3 regions of the Acidovorax sp. ST3 genome follow, and region 2 is predicted to be linked to each of the others. Evidence: predicted binding sites of a transcription regulator. Region 2 holds the regulator's gene; each other region holds the start of a gene.
What was found. Region 2 encodes FNR, which switches genes on or off when oxygen is low (the NO sensors DNR and NnrR bind a similar motif). Its sites were predicted from a motif close to TTGATNNNNATCAA; they were not measured.
Positions count from the first base shown of each region.

Region 1: ubiM (5-demethoxyubiquinol-8 5-hydroxylase UbiM) is a predicted target of FNR. The motif match lies at 3,177-3,190, and genes of this name have one in related genera.
Region 3: DNK89_RS13625 (universal stress protein) is a predicted target of FNR. The motif match lies at 3,010-3,023, and genes of this name have one in related genera.

Region 1 is NZ_QKVP01000004.1:230,651-235,369, forward strand. It holds gene DNK89_RS13735 (acetoacetate--CoA ligase) at 1-635, opposite strand, end outside; gene DNK89_RS13740 (TetR/AcrR family transcriptional regulator) at 742-1,353, shown strand; gene DNK89_RS13745 (alpha/beta fold hydrolase) at 1,601-2,497, shown strand; gene DNK89_RS13750 (hypothetical protein) at 2,665-3,096, shown strand; gene ubiM (5-demethoxyubiquinol-8 5-hydroxylase UbiM) at 3,275-4,546, shown strand; gene DNK89_RS13760 (class I SAM-dependent methyltransferase) at 4,632-4,719, opposite strand, start outside.
Region 2 is NZ_QKVP01000005.1:262,514-267,232, reverse strand. It holds gene hemN (oxygen-independent coproporphyrinogen III oxidase) at 1-706, opposite strand, end outside; gene fnr (fumarate/nitrate reduction transcriptional regulator Fnr) at 896-1,618, shown strand; gene DNK89_RS17385 (hypothetical protein) at 1,718-2,011, opposite strand; gene DNK89_RS17380 (FixH family protein) at 2,068-2,346, opposite strand; gene ccoG (cytochrome c oxidase accessory protein CcoG) at 2,411-3,856, opposite strand; gene ccoP (cytochrome-c oxidase, cbb3-type subunit III) at 3,949-4,719, opposite strand, start outside.
Region 3 is NZ_QKVP01000004.1:204,676-209,394, forward strand. It holds gene DNK89_RS13605 (phosphoenolpyruvate carboxykinase (GTP)) at 1-347, shown strand, start outside; gene DNK89_RS13610 (hypothetical protein) at 550-990, opposite strand; gene DNK89_RS13615 (LysR family transcriptional regulator) at 1,128-2,105, shown strand; gene DNK89_RS13620 (metallophosphoesterase) at 2,118-2,963, shown strand; gene DNK89_RS13625 (universal stress protein) at 3,077-3,499, shown strand; gene DNK89_RS13630 (fasciclin domain-containing protein) at 3,688-4,143, shown strand; gene DNK89_RS13635 (fasciclin domain-containing protein) at 4,199-4,719, shown strand, end outside.

The DNA.
Region 1 (4,719 bases), on a different contig from region 2:
AGCTCGGCCAGCACGGGGCGGCGGTCGTGGTCACGGCCGCCATAGCTCACGCCGTCCACGCCGATCAGCACCTTGGGCTCGATCTGGCGAAAGCGGTCGAGCACCGCATGCGTGCCCATGTCCGGCGCGCAGATGCTCCACACGCCGCCGATGCTCACCGTGGCCAGGAAGGCGATCATGGCCTCGGGCACGTTGGGCAGGTAGGCCGCAACGCGGTCGCCGGGCAACACGCCCTGGGCCTTGAGGTGCAGCGCCAGCGACGCGACCTGGCGGCGCAGCTCGGGCCAGCTCAGCTCGCGGTGCTGGCCCTTTTCGTTGCGGCTGATGATGGCGGGCAGGCCCGCCGCGTGGGCGGCATCCACATGCCGCAGCGCCTGGCGTGCGTAGTTGACCTGCGCACCGGGGAACCACAAAGCGCCGGGCATGGTGTTCTTTGCCAGCACGGCCGTGTGGGGCGTGGGCGACTGCAGCTGGAAGTAGTCCCAGATGCTCTGCCAGAAGGCGTCAAGGTCGGTGGTGGACCAGCGCCACAGCGCGTCGTAGCTGTCGAACTGCAGACCGCGCTGGTCGCGCAGCCAGTTCTGGTACAGGCGGATCTGGGGAATGTAGGGCGGGGTGTTGTGTGTTGTCTCCATGGCGACGCAGCGTACCAGCGGCGCCCGGCAGAGGCCAGCCACACCCGTCGCCCGGTTGACAGCGCGGGGATTGCCCTGTTTCGCACAATCGTGCTAAATTGCACCCATGGACGCCAAAACCCAGAAAGCCGAACTCACCCGCGCCGCCATCGTCGGCGCGGCGCTGGACTTGGCTGCGGCCGAGGGGCTGGAGTCGATCACGCTGCAGGCCGTGGCAGACCGCGTGGGCCTGTCCAAGAGCGGCGTGTTCTCGCGGGCCGGCTCGCGCGAGGCGCTGCAAAAAGCGGTGATCGAGGAGTTTGGCCGCCGCTTTCTGGCCGATGTGTTCGTACCCGCCATGCAGCAGCCCAAGGGCCTGCCGCGCCTGCAGGAGATCCTGCGCCGCTGGATTGCCCGCACGCGCGACGTGGAGGCCTTCACGGGCTGCATCTACACCGCAGGCGCCTTCGAGCTGGACGACCGCGAGGGCGAGCTGCGCGACCTGCTGCACGCTGAAATCACCCGCTGGCGCGCCGCATTGCGCCGCACCGTGATCCAGTCCATCGAGGCCGGGCACCTGGCGGCCGACACATCCCCCGACCAGCTGGTGGGCGAGATCTATGGCCTGATCATGGGCTTGTTGCACGACGTTCGCTTCCTGCGCGATCCGCAGGCAGTGGCACGCACCGAGGCGTCCTGGGCGCGCCTCGTCAAGAGTTACCTCCCCTCCCCCGCTTGATACGCGGTGGTGTGCCAGGGAGTGCTCTTGTTTTTTATGTCCCAATTTCGCACAACCGTGCGAAGAAAGGAACCACCATGTTGATCATCCTGGGCATCGCCGCCATCGCGGCCGCAGTGGGCGCCATCCGGTCGCTGCGCAGCACCCTCACCAGCCTCCCGCGCAGCAACCGGGACTGGATCTTTTACTGACCGTCCGCCCGGTCCACCTCCCCCATCTACCCCCATCTCCCTCCTGGAGCCCCACCATGAACACCTCCCCATCCGCCGCGCTGCAGGCCACGTCCAGCTTCTACGGCGAGCACCCCGGCATGCGCCTGCTGCGTGTGGCGCTGGGCACGGCCGAACGCCTGTGGCCCACCTTGGCCGTGCGCGCGGCCTACCGCTTGTTTGGCACGCCCCTGCCTCTGCGCAAACCGGGCCGCAGCGCCGTGCCACCGGGCCACTGGCGCACGGAGCGCCTGGCGTTTGAAGACGCCGAGATCACGCTGTACCTGCCCCAGGCCCAGCCGCACGGCCCCACGGTGCTGCTGCTGCACGGCTGGGGCGGGCATGCGCGCCAGATGCTGCCGCTGGCCGACGCCCTGGCCGCGCGCGGCCTGCGCCCGGTACTGGTGGACCTGCCCGCACACGGCGGCAGCCGGGGCCGCGTGAGCAACCTGCCGCAGTTCGCCCGTGCCATCGAATACGCCACCGCCCGCCTGCACGCGCAGGACTCGGCGCCCCACGCCGTGGTGGCCCATTCGCTGGCGGCCAACGCAGCGGCCCATGCGGCCAGCCGGGGCCTGGCCACCGGGCGGCTGGTGCTGCTGGCGCCGCCCACCTCGCCGCACGAATACACGCGCCTGTTCGCGCAGGTGTTTGGCCTGTCCGAACGCACCCGCGCCGCCATGCAACGGCGCATCGAGGCGCGCGAGGGCATCCTGATGCGCCAGTTCGAGCCCCCGGCCGTGGGCCCGCGCATTGCACTGCCCACGCTGGTGGTGCACGACCGGGGCGACCGCATCAACCGCTTTGCCGACGGCGAGGCCTACCGCGACCACATTCCGGGTGCCGCGCTGCTGGCCACTGAGGGGCTGGGGCACCGCAAGATCCTGCAGCAGGCGGAGGTGCTGCAGGCCGTGGCCGACTTTGTGGCGGCGTAAGCGTCGGCCGGTGGTGGCAGACGGGTCGCGCGACCCGCCGGAATCAGCCGGTGACAGGCAGCCTCTATCATCCGCACTCGAGCGCCTTCCTGGAGGCGCCCTGCCGATGAATCGCTGGTGTCCGCACCAGCGGCCCCTGCTGCCTGTTGCTACCTGCCGTGTCTCCCATGTCCACTCTCCTGTCCGCCTGGCCCGCCCTGGTCCTGTTGTTGCCCGCGCTGTGGCTGGTGTCGGCCATCGTGTTCCTGGCCAAGGGCAACCGGCGGGCGTTTGCACAGCTGATGGCCCTGCTGGCCTGCTTTCTGATCGGCGCGCTGCTGATGGAGTTCTTCACCTTCATGGGCGCCCTCATGGCCCGCTCGGGCAGCCAGCACGCCACGCCCACGCTGGGCACCGGCACGCGCCAGTTGCTGGAGACCATTGCCAACCCGCGCTCCATCACCGCATCTCCACTGTCGCTGGCGGCTTTTGCGGCGTACAGCATCCCGGCGGGCTACCTGTGGCTGCTGGTCACCTGGGTGCTGCACCTGCGCGGCAAGAAGGCAGGCCCGGCCAAAAAGAAGTCCAGCAAAACCCCGCGCAAGGCAGCCAGAGACTGAGTTTCGATTGTTTTAGCCCCCAGGCGCTAGAACCACATGCCTGAGTAGCTATTGTTTATATAGCACCACCACGCCATGGCTTGACGCAGGGCAAAGCGTGCCCCACCCCGCCCGCCCACAATGGCGCGCGGCCCCCCGTCCCGGGGCGGGCACCTTGTCACCCTGCATTCCTCCCGCCATGACCACCCACCACAGCGACGTCCTCATCGTCGGCGCAGGCCCGGCGGGCCTGTCGCTGGCAACCTCCCTGGCGCAAGCCGGGTTCACCGCCACCGTGGTCGAGCAGCAGAGCGACAGCGCGCTGGCCGCGCCCGCGCCGGACGGCCGCGAGATCGCGCTGACCCACCCCAGTGGCGACACATTGCAGCGCCTGGGCAGCTGGGGCCTGCTGGCCGCGCATGAGGTGGGCACTATCTGCGAAGCCCAGGTACACGACGGCCCGCTGGGCCAGCACAGCGCGCTGCAACTGAGCACCCCGCAGACCCCGGAGGGTGCAGCGCCCGGCGCGCTGGGCTTCATCGTGCCCAACCATGCGCTGCGCCGCACCGCCTACGCCGTGGCGACGCGCACGCCGGGGGTTCAAATCGTCACCCAGGCCCAGGTCACGCGCGCAGCCACGCTGGCCGGGCATGCAGAGCTGGACTATGTGCCGGCCGGTACCGCTGGGGCGCCAGCCCAGCGCCTGACGGCCCCGCTGCTGGTGGCCGCCGACAGCCGCTTTTCGGCCACGCGCCGGCAGTTGGGCATCGGCGCGCAGATGAGTGACTTTGGCCGCACCGTCATCGTCTGCCGCATGCGCCACGCACTGCCCCACGGCAACGTGGCGCACGAGTGTTTTGGCTACGACTGCACGCTGGCCGTGCTGCCCCTGCCCGATGACCCGCAAGAGGGGCGCGCGCTGTGCTCGGTCGTGGTGACGGCGGGCGCGGCCGACGCGGCGGCGCTGATGGCCCAGAGCCCCGAAGCCTTTGCCGCTCAGGTCCAGGCCCAGTTCAACGACCGGCTGGGGGCGATGGCGCTGGTGGGCGAACGCCATGCCTACCCACTAGTGGCTGTGTATGCGCAACGTTTTGCAGGCCACCGCTGCGCACTGCTGGGCGACGCCGCCGTGGGCATGCACCCGGTCACAGCCCATGGCTACAACCTGGGCCTGGCGGGGGTGGAACGGCTCACGGCCGCGCTGGTGAGTGCGCGCCAGCGCGGGCAGGACATGGGCAGCGCCGACGCACTGACCCCTTACGCCCAGGGCCACCACCGCCACGCCTGGCCTATCTACCAGGGCACCAACGCCATCGTGCGTCTGTACACCGACGCCCGCCCGGTGCCGCGCCTGCTGCGCCAGCTGGTGCTGCAGGGGGCGCGGCGCCTGCCGCCACTGCAGGCGGCCATCGTGGGGCAGCTGACGGGCCAGCCACCCCAATGGATGCGCGCACTGGCGCTGAGGCCGTAGCCGCGCCCTACCCTTCAACTGACGCAGTGCGGGTAACGGGTGGAGCACACTGCGGCCAATTCGCCAAAGACGACTCAGTGGGACTTCATTCCCTGATTCCGAGCGTCGCCAGGCCATACAGCGGTGCACCCAGCCACGGGCGCAACAGCAAGTCCATGGCAATGCCCGGCCAG
Region 2 (4,719 bases):
GCAGTTGCGCCACCTGGGCCAGCGTGCGGTCAAAAGACTCGGGCGTCTGGCGCGGCAGGCCGTAGATCAAATCCACATTCACCGAGTCAAAGCCCAACGAACGCGCAGACTCCACCAGCGCAAACACCTGTTCGGCGGGCTGGATGCGGTGCACAGCCTTCTGCACTTCGGCATCAAAGTCCTGCACGCCAAAACTCAGCCGGTTAAAACCCAGCTCAGCCAACAGTGCAAGACGCTCTGCATTGACGGTGCGAGGGTCCACCTCGATGGAGTATTCCCCCCCAGGCGCCAGCGTGAAGCTGCGCTTGAGCATGGCCATCAGCTCTCGCAGGCCCGCATCGGAGAGGAAGGTGGGCGTGCCTCCACCCAGGTGCAGTTGACTCACCACCTGTCCCACGCCACAGTGCGCGGTGTGCAGGTCGATCTCGCGGCTCAGGTAGCGCAAGTAGACCTCGGCGCGGTCATGGTGCTTGGTGATGATCTTGTTGCAGGCGCAGTAGTAGCACAGGGATTCGCAAAACGGGATGTGCACGTACAGGGACAGCGGCATGGCCTTGGCCAGCGTGCCCGAGCGGCGCTGTTGCAGCGCCAGCACGTAGTCTTCCTGACCAAACGCCTCCACGAAACGGTCGGCCGTTGGATAGGATGTATAGCGGGGCCCTGGCACGTCAAAGCGGCGCAGAAGGTCTGGCGAAACAGCAGTCATGGGGAAATTTCCTTGCGTACACCTTGACTGTGCCGTAGGCTCTGGGACATGTCCTTGACCTGCATCAAGTGAACCCGCAAGCGATACGGCGACAATTTGATGAAGGTCAGCCGCTTGCCCGCGCCCTGTATTCAGGTTCGTGTACGGCAAGCGCGATATGCTTGACCGCTAACCCAAGCCCATGTGTCTATGAACCCGCTCACCATCAAAGTCGCCTGCTCCAACTGCAACCTCCGCGAGCTGTGCATGCCCGTGGGCTTGAACGAAGAGCAACTGCAGCGCATTGACGAGGTCGTTGCTGTCCGCCGCAAGGTCAAGCGCGGCGGCACGCTGTTTCGCAATGGCGAGTCCTTCACGTCCCTGTATGCCATCCGCACCGGTTTTTTCAAGACCTGCGTGGCCACCGAAGACGGTCGCGACCAAGTCACAGGTTTTCAGATGGCGGGGGAGATCATCGGGCTGGACGGCATCGTGAACGACCACCATACCTGTGACGCGGTGGCCCTTGAGGATGCCGAGGTCTGCGTCATGCCTTTCGACCGCATCGAAGAACTTTCCCGCGAAGTCACGGCCCTGCAGCACCACGTGCACAAGATCATGAGCCGCGAGATCGTGCGCGAACATGGTGTGATGCTGCTGCTGGGCAGCATGCGTGCCGAGGAGCGGCTGGCGGCCTTCTTGCTCAACCTGGTGCAGCGCCTGCATGCACGGGGCTTCTCGCAATCAGAACTGGTGCTGCGCATGACGCGCGAAGAGATCGGCAGCTACCTGGGCCTCAAACTTGAAACAGTGAGCCGCACCTTCTCTAAATTTGTGGAAGAAGGCATCGTGGAGGTCAAACAGCGCCATGTGCGCATCCTTGACACCGATGCCCTGCGACGCATTGTGAACAGCCAGCAGACCTGCCACTGATTACGGTCCCTCCTAGGCTGAGGGTTGGGCCCATACAAAATCCGCCTGTCTCTTCTAAAACGGCATGCACCGCATGCCTGCATCAACTGGCGAAAAGACTCAGGAGCAAGATGATGTCTTGCGGCAATCGTCAGGCCGCTCCCCGTCGGGCACGGGACAGCGGTTGACCTCAAACGGTGACATGGACAGCAGCGTGGTCAACGCGCTGGTGGCCATGGTGATGGCCCAGAACACAAAAAATGCGAGGGTGTACACCCCCTGCCGCGACAGCGCCAGAGGCTGCCCGAACCAATGCAGGTCCTGGGGGTCCACCATGGCAAAAACCAGCATCTCCAGCACACCCGCCATCAAAAAGGCGGGCCATGCAATCCACATCAGGCGTTGCGTCCACATATCGGTTCTGTCTCCTGGTGCTGCCGGGGTCGCCCGGGTGCGCGACCCTGGGGTTTTCAGCGTGGTTGGTCCTGCACGGGGGTGGCCGCGTGGTTGCGGGCCTTGAGGGCCGGCGCCAGACTCTTTTCCGGCGCCACCAGTGTCTTGTTGATTTCGATGCCCTGGCGGTAGTAGTCCTCCGCCACCACGGGGTCGGGCCGCGAAATCGCCAGCCACAGCGTCACAAAGCCCGCCACGATCACGATCAGAGGCCCGGCAATCACCAGCCACACATGGCCAAACTTCCACCAGGGTACGGTTGCCGCCGGGGTTGCAATGGCAGGGTTTGAAGACATGGTGCTTTACTCCTCAACAATATCGGTCAAAGTGCGGCCCCGAAGGGCCCCACCGGAATACCGCTCAACGCGGTACAAGGAACACGGATTTTTCCGTCACATGAGCCGCTGCTCCTACGGCCTGCACATCAAACTGAACGGCATGTGACCCGGGCGTGGCGGAACCATAAGGAATCTGCAACCGCACGGCCACCCAGCGAGACTCTGCCGCGCCAATGTCCACTTCAGCCTCGGAAGCCACTTCGAGCCTATCCAGGCCCCGCGCGCTGATGCGATAACGCTGCTCGCCCTCGGTGGCATTCATGATCTGCAGCCGGTAAATGTTCTCCAGCTTGCCACCTGCCACGATGCGCGAGAGCGCAGCGCGGTCCCGCACCACATCCACCTTTAGCGGCGTGCGCACCACCAGGCTGGCCAACATGGCCACGCAGAGGGTGACCAGCACGGCGCTGTAAATCAGCACGCGGGGACGCAGCACGCGGCGCAACATCTGCGACTGCGTCCAGTGCTTGGCCACGCCGTTCTGGGTCGAATAGCGGATGAGCCCACGCGGGTACTGCATCTTGTCCATCACGGTGTTGCAGGCGTCCACGCACAGGCCACAGCCGATGCATTCGTACTGCAAGCCCTTGCGGATGTCGATGCCTACCGGACAGACTTGCACACAGAGCGAGCAGTCAATGCAATCGCCCAGCCCCTGGGCTTTGTAGTCGATGCTCTTCTTGCGCGGACCACGCTGCTCGCCACGTTCAGGGTCGTAGGTAACGATCAGCGTGTCTTTATCAAACATCGCGCTCTGAAAGCGCGCATAAGGGCACATGTACTTGCAGACCTGCTCGCGCATGAAGCCCGCATTGCCATAGGTGGCAAAACCGTAGAACAGCACCCAGAAAATCTGCCAGCTGCCCTGGAACGCCAGCAGCTCGCTGCCCAGCTCTCGAATGGGGACGAAGTACCCCACAAAAGTAAACCCGGTCCACAGGGCCACCGCGATCCACACCACTTGCTTGAAAAACTTCTTGCGGATCTTCTCGAACGTCCAGGGGCCGTTGTCCAGGCGGAGCCGGGCACTGCGATCGCCTTCGATCTTGTGCTCGATCCACATGAACATTTCTGTGTACACCGTCTGCGGGCACGCAAAGCCACACCACAGACGCCCGGCCACTGCGGTGAACAGGAACAGCGACAACGCCGAAATGATCAGAAGGCCAGTGAGGTAGATGAAATCCTGTGGATACAGCACCAGACCAAAGATGTAGAACCTGCGAGCCCCCAGGTCAAACAGCACCATCTGGCGCTGGCCCCACTCAAACCACGGCAACCCGTAAAACACCAGCTGCGTGAGAAACACCATGCCCCAGCGCCAGCGCGCAAACAGGCCGCTGATGGAACGCGGGTAGATCTTCTTTTGCGCTTCGTACAGCGAGATGATCTCGCCCGCAGAAGACGCATCTGCCGCGACTGGCGTAATCGGGATGACCTTGCGAGCCGGCTCGCTGGGTGTGCTCATGGTGTCGCTTTGTGAACGGAATTAAGGCGCAAAAGGGGTGCCTTCAAACGGAAACCCGGGCGGTGCGTCTCACGCACCGCCCGGCAGTCAGGTCAGCGTGCAGCCACCTGCTTGTTCGACAGGCCCCACACATAGGCAGAGAGTACGCCGATCTGCGCCTCGGTCAACTTTTCGGCCTGTGCAGGCATCTGGTTGACCTTGCCGTTGTTGATCATGGCGGTGATGGCGGCCTCGCCCCAGCCATGCAGCCAGATGTCATCGGTCAGGTTGGGCGCGCCCAGTGCCTGGTTGCCCTTGCCGTCCATGCCGTGGCAGGCTGCGCAGGCCGCAAACTTGGCCTTGCCCAGCGATGCGCGCAGCGAGTCATGGGGGCTGCCCGACAGGCTCAGCACGTAGTGCGACAGGTTACGCACGTCTTCCGGGGAGCCCACTGCGGCTGCCATGGGAGGCATGTTGCCGATGCGGCCCTTCTCCAGCGTCTCGCGGATCTTCTCGGGCGTGCCGCCGTGCAGCCAGTCGTTGTCCGTCAGGTTGGGGAAGCCCTTGCTGCCGCGCGCATCCGAGCCGTGGCACTGTGCGCAGTTGTTCATGAACAAGCGCTCGCCAATGGCATGGGCCTGGGGGTCGGCGGCAACGTCTTCAGGCTTCATGGAGGCAAAGCGTGCGTACAGCGGCTCCAGCTCCGTCTTCGCCTTGGCCATTTCGGCTTCGTACTCGCCCTTCTGCGTCCAGTTGAGCTTGCCGGTGAAGCTGCCCAGGCCCGGATAGGCGGCCAGGTAGCCCAGGCCAAAGACGATGGTGATGACGAACAGCCACACCCACCAGCGCGGTAGGGGGTTGTTCATCTCGACCAGGTCCTCATC
Region 3 (4,719 bases), on a different contig from region 2:
TGCCCAAGGTGTTCTGCGTGAACTGGTTCCGCAAGGACGAAGCCGGTAAGTTCGTCTGGCCCGGTTATGGCGACAACATGCGCGTGCTCAAGTGGATGATCGACCGCATCGAAGGCCAGGCCCAAGGCCAGGAAACCATGTTTGGCGTGGCCCCGCAGTACGCCGAGATCAACTGGACCGGTTTGGATTTCAATGCCCAGAAGTTCGACGCCGTGACCAGCATCGACAAGGCCGCATGGACGGAAGAGTTCAAGCTGCACACCGCCCACTTTGAGCAGCTGGCCTACCACCTGCCCCAGGCGCTGCTCGATACCAAGGCGCAACTGGAAAAGCGCCTGGCGGCCTGATACGCCGGTCCGCTCCCGGAATCTCCCCCACTCAAAGCCGTCCCGCCTTCGCGGGGCGGTTTTTTTTCGTCTCCGCGCTGCAGCGACAACAGCGGCCTGGAGCATCAGGAAGGGGCACGGCGAACGGAGGCATAAAAAAAGCCGTGGCGTCCGCCACGGCTTTGAATGGGCTGGGTTGCGCAGCGTACGCCGCGCCAAACCCTCAGTAGTACTTGCGAATGCTGTCCACGGTGGGAATGCCCATCGCGTGGTTCAACTCGGCCATGATGCGGGGGTCCTTCAGGGCGACTTGCCAGGTACGCTGGTCTTCAGCGGCGCGGCGCCGGTTTTCAGCCCACGCCAGCGCGGAACCGCGCAGCGCCACACCAGCGCGACGGGCGGGGCTGGTCAGCAGGGCCAGCGCAGCGAAGGCCACGAGCCACAGCACCATCCAGGCGGCCAGCAGGTGGCCTTCGGTCCAAGTGTCGATGACTTGGTTGGCAACCACCAGCAGCGCGGAGACCACGGCGGCCAGCAGCAAGGAGGCAGCGCCACGCGCGCCGTCAAAATGGGCGGCAGCGCTCTTCAGGGCGGCGGCTGCGTTTTCGGCGCGGACAACGCCGGGGTGTTCGGTGGGGTACTCAACGTGTGCAAAGGCGGTCATTTCGGTTTCCCTTTTCTAACGCTTGTGGCGAGATTGCCGGGCGATGGGGTGATATTAGGGTTTACCCTTTGCATGTTCAAGTTTATATTTTGAATCATTGATATTCATATCGGTGATGAATATGCTGTGGGGCGACCATGACCCCTTTGAACTTCCGCTCCCTGGACCTGAACCTGCTGCGCGTCTTTGACGAGGTGATGGCGGAGCGCAGCCTCACCCGGGCCGCGCACAAGCTCTCCATCACCCAGCCGGCCGTCAGCAACGCCATGCGGCGCCTGCGGGACGTGATGGGCGATGAACTGGTGGTGCGCAGCGGCCAGGGGGTGGAGCCCACGCCACGCGCACTGGCCCTGTGGCCGCCGGTGCGCGAGGCTCTGGCCCATTTGCAGGAGTCCCTGGCGCCCGGTCACTTTGACCCGGCGACGGCGGAGTCCACCTTTGTGCTGGCCATGGCCGATGCCACGGCGGCGACGTTGGTGCCCGCCCTGGTGGAGATCATCGAGCGCGAAGCCCCTGGCATCTCCATCCGCGTGCTGCCGCTGACCACGCGCGACCCCCGGCGTCTGCTCGAAGAAGAGGCGGCCGACATGGCTGTGGGTTACTTTCCAGCGGCACTGGCCGACCTCACGGCGCGGGCACAGTCCGGCGGCGTGGTCGCCTTTGAAAGCCGCCGGCTGTACGACGGCGAATACGTGTGCGTGATGCGCCAGGGCCACCCTCTGGCCGACGCGCCCCTGACACTGGACACCTACTGCGCAGCGCGGCACATGCTGGTGAGTTTTTCGGGCCGGCCCTTTGGTTTCATCGACGAAGCCCTGGCGTCGCTGGGCCGCGAGCGCAAGGTGGTGATCACGGTCAACCAATTCTTCACCGCCGGTCGGGTGGTGTCGGGCTCGGACCTGCTGACCGTGCTGCCGCGCCACTTTGTGCCAGTGACCGGCATCGCCGACGCCTTGGTGCAACGGGCTTTGCCCCTGGACGTGCCCGCCGTGCACGTGGATGCCCTGTGGCGCCGGCGCGGCCCCCAGCAGGCTGCGATGACCTGGCTGCTGCAGGCACTTGCACGGTCAGCACGGCGCACCTTTCCGGAGCAGGGCCTGCACGGCACGCCTTAGACTGCACGGCTGATGAATATCCAGCTTTTGTCCGACCTCCATCTGGAGGCACACCCCCACTTTGTGCCTGAGCCCGCCCCTGGCGCCGATGTGCTGGTGCTGGCGGGGGACGTGGGCTCCTACCAGCAGGGCTCTCAACTGGACGACGACGACTTCGGCCTGGCCCGGTTTTCTCCGCTGCCCCAGCATGGGGGCTGGCCGACCCCCGTGCTGTTTGTGCCCGGCAACCACGAGTACGACGCCCAGGATTTCGATGCCGCGCACCTGCGGCTGCGCCGGACCTGTGACCGCCTGGGCATAGCGTGGCTCGAACGTGAAACCCTGGTGCTGCAAGGCGTGCGTTTTGTCGGCACGACGCTGTGGAGCGATTTCGACGCACTGGCCGACCATGAGGGCACGACCGACCTCACGCGCCGGCTCAAGCTGCGGGACAAGGCCTTTCGCGCGGCCAACTTCTACCTGCGCAAGACCGGGGGCACGCGCCACACAGAGCCGTTTCTGGCCGAGCCCATGCGCGAGCAGGCGCTGGTCTGCCAGCAGTGGCTGCGCGATGTGCTGCAGCAGCCTTTTGACGGCCCCACCGTGGTCGTCACCCACTTTGCCCCCAGCCTCCGCAGCGCCGACCCGCGCTACGGCCTGGTGCCTGGCACAGCAGGGTTTTGCAACGCGCTGGATGACCTGCTGCTGCACACCCCGCTGTGGCTGCATGGCCACCTGCATGCGCCCAGCGACTACACCGCGCAGGGCCAACGCAGCGACGGATCGCCCTGGCAGTGCCGGGTGGTGGCCAACCCGCTGGGTTACGCACGCAAGGGCGAGCAGGCAGCGTTTCAGCCGCGCTGCGTGGTCACCGTATGATCAGCATGCGGTTCGTACGAATCCGCCACGCGCCGAACAGAACAACATGACCCAGGTCAAGACAACAGGCACCCGCGCAGAGTAGTCTGCCCCATCCCTTTTCGGAGAACACCATGAACATCCTGCTTGCTGTCGATGGCAGCGCCTACACCAAGAAAATGCTGGCCTACCTGGCCACCCACGAAGAACTGCTGGGCGGCACCCACACCTACACCGTGTTGACGGTGCAGGCCCCGCTGCCTCCCCGCGCGCGCGCCGCGCTGGGCAAGGAAGTGGTGGACAACTACCACGCGGAAGAAGCCGAAAAAATCCTCGCACCGGTGTGCAAGTTCCTGGGCCGCCACGGCGTGGATGCCAAGCGCAGCGTCAAGGTCGGCGCGGTGGGCGAGACCATTGCCAAGGTGGCAGACACCGGCAAGTTCGACCTGCTGGTCATGGGTTCGCACGGCCATGGCGCCATCGCCACGCTGGTGATGGGCTCGGTGACCACCCAGGTGCTGGCGCACAGCAAGGTGCCGCTACTGATCGTTCGCTGAACGTCCAGCTCCGCTGCGCAATCGCGCAACACCATCCAAAAGCCCTGCCTTGCAGGGCTTTTTTTCATCTCGTTACGACTGAATGGTTATTGAATAACCAATTAGTTTACTTTCGTACCAAATGGTTATACATTCGCGCCACGCCCATCTTGGCGTGTCAATTCCATCGAAACCGAGAGGAACGACCCATGAAGAAGACCCTGATTGCACTCGCTCTGACCGCTGGCGCCACCTTCAGCGCCATGGCGCAAGACATCGTCGATACCGCTGTGAAAGCGGGCAACTTCAAGACCCTGGTGGCCGCAGTGCAGGCCGCCGGTCTGGTGGACACCCTCAAGGGCCCCGGCCCGTTCACGGTGTTTGCCCCCACGGACGAAGCCTTCGCCAAGATCCCCAAGGCCACGCTGGACGGCCTGCTGGCCGACAAGGCCGCACTGACCAAGGTGCTGACCTACCACGTGGTGCCCGGCAAGGTCATGGCCAAGGATGTGAAGGCGGGCAAGGTCAAGACCGTGCAAGGCCAGGAACTCACCGTGAGCACGAGCATGGGTGTGATGGTCGACCAATCCAAGGTCATTGCCACCGACGTGGCCGCCAGCAACGGCGTGATCCATGCGATCGACACGGTGCTGATGCCCAAGTAAGCCACCGGCACCACCGCTCTTTTCACCCACCATCCATTCACGAGGAGAAGCCGCCATGAACACCGTATTCAATCGCCGCACCGTCCTGATGGCCGCCGCCCTGGGCGCCAGCACCACCCTGCTGCAAGCCTGTGGGGGCGGAGACGACGAGCCCCAGCGCAACATCGTCGAGCTGGCCCAAAACACCCCCGAGCTGAGCATCCTGGTCGAAGCCGTGGTCGCTGCGGGCCTCGCGCCCACGCTGAGCACGGGCACGCTCACCGTGTTTGCGCCCACCAACGCAGCGTTTGCCGCGTTGCTGACCGAACTGGGTGTGACCAAGGAAGCCTTGTTGGCCAACAAGCCCCTGCTGACCGCCGTGCTTACCTACCATGTGCTGGGCAGCAAGGTGATGCGGGCCGATGTGCCCCTGGGCAAGGCGATCACGCCGGTGTCGGGCGGCTTCTTCAAGATCGAGTCGAACAACGGCCTGAAGATCACCGACGGCCGCAATCGCGTGAGCACCATCACCAGCACCGACATCCAGGCCAGCAACGGCGTGGTGCATCTGGTGGACAAGGTGCTGCTGCCCGCCGA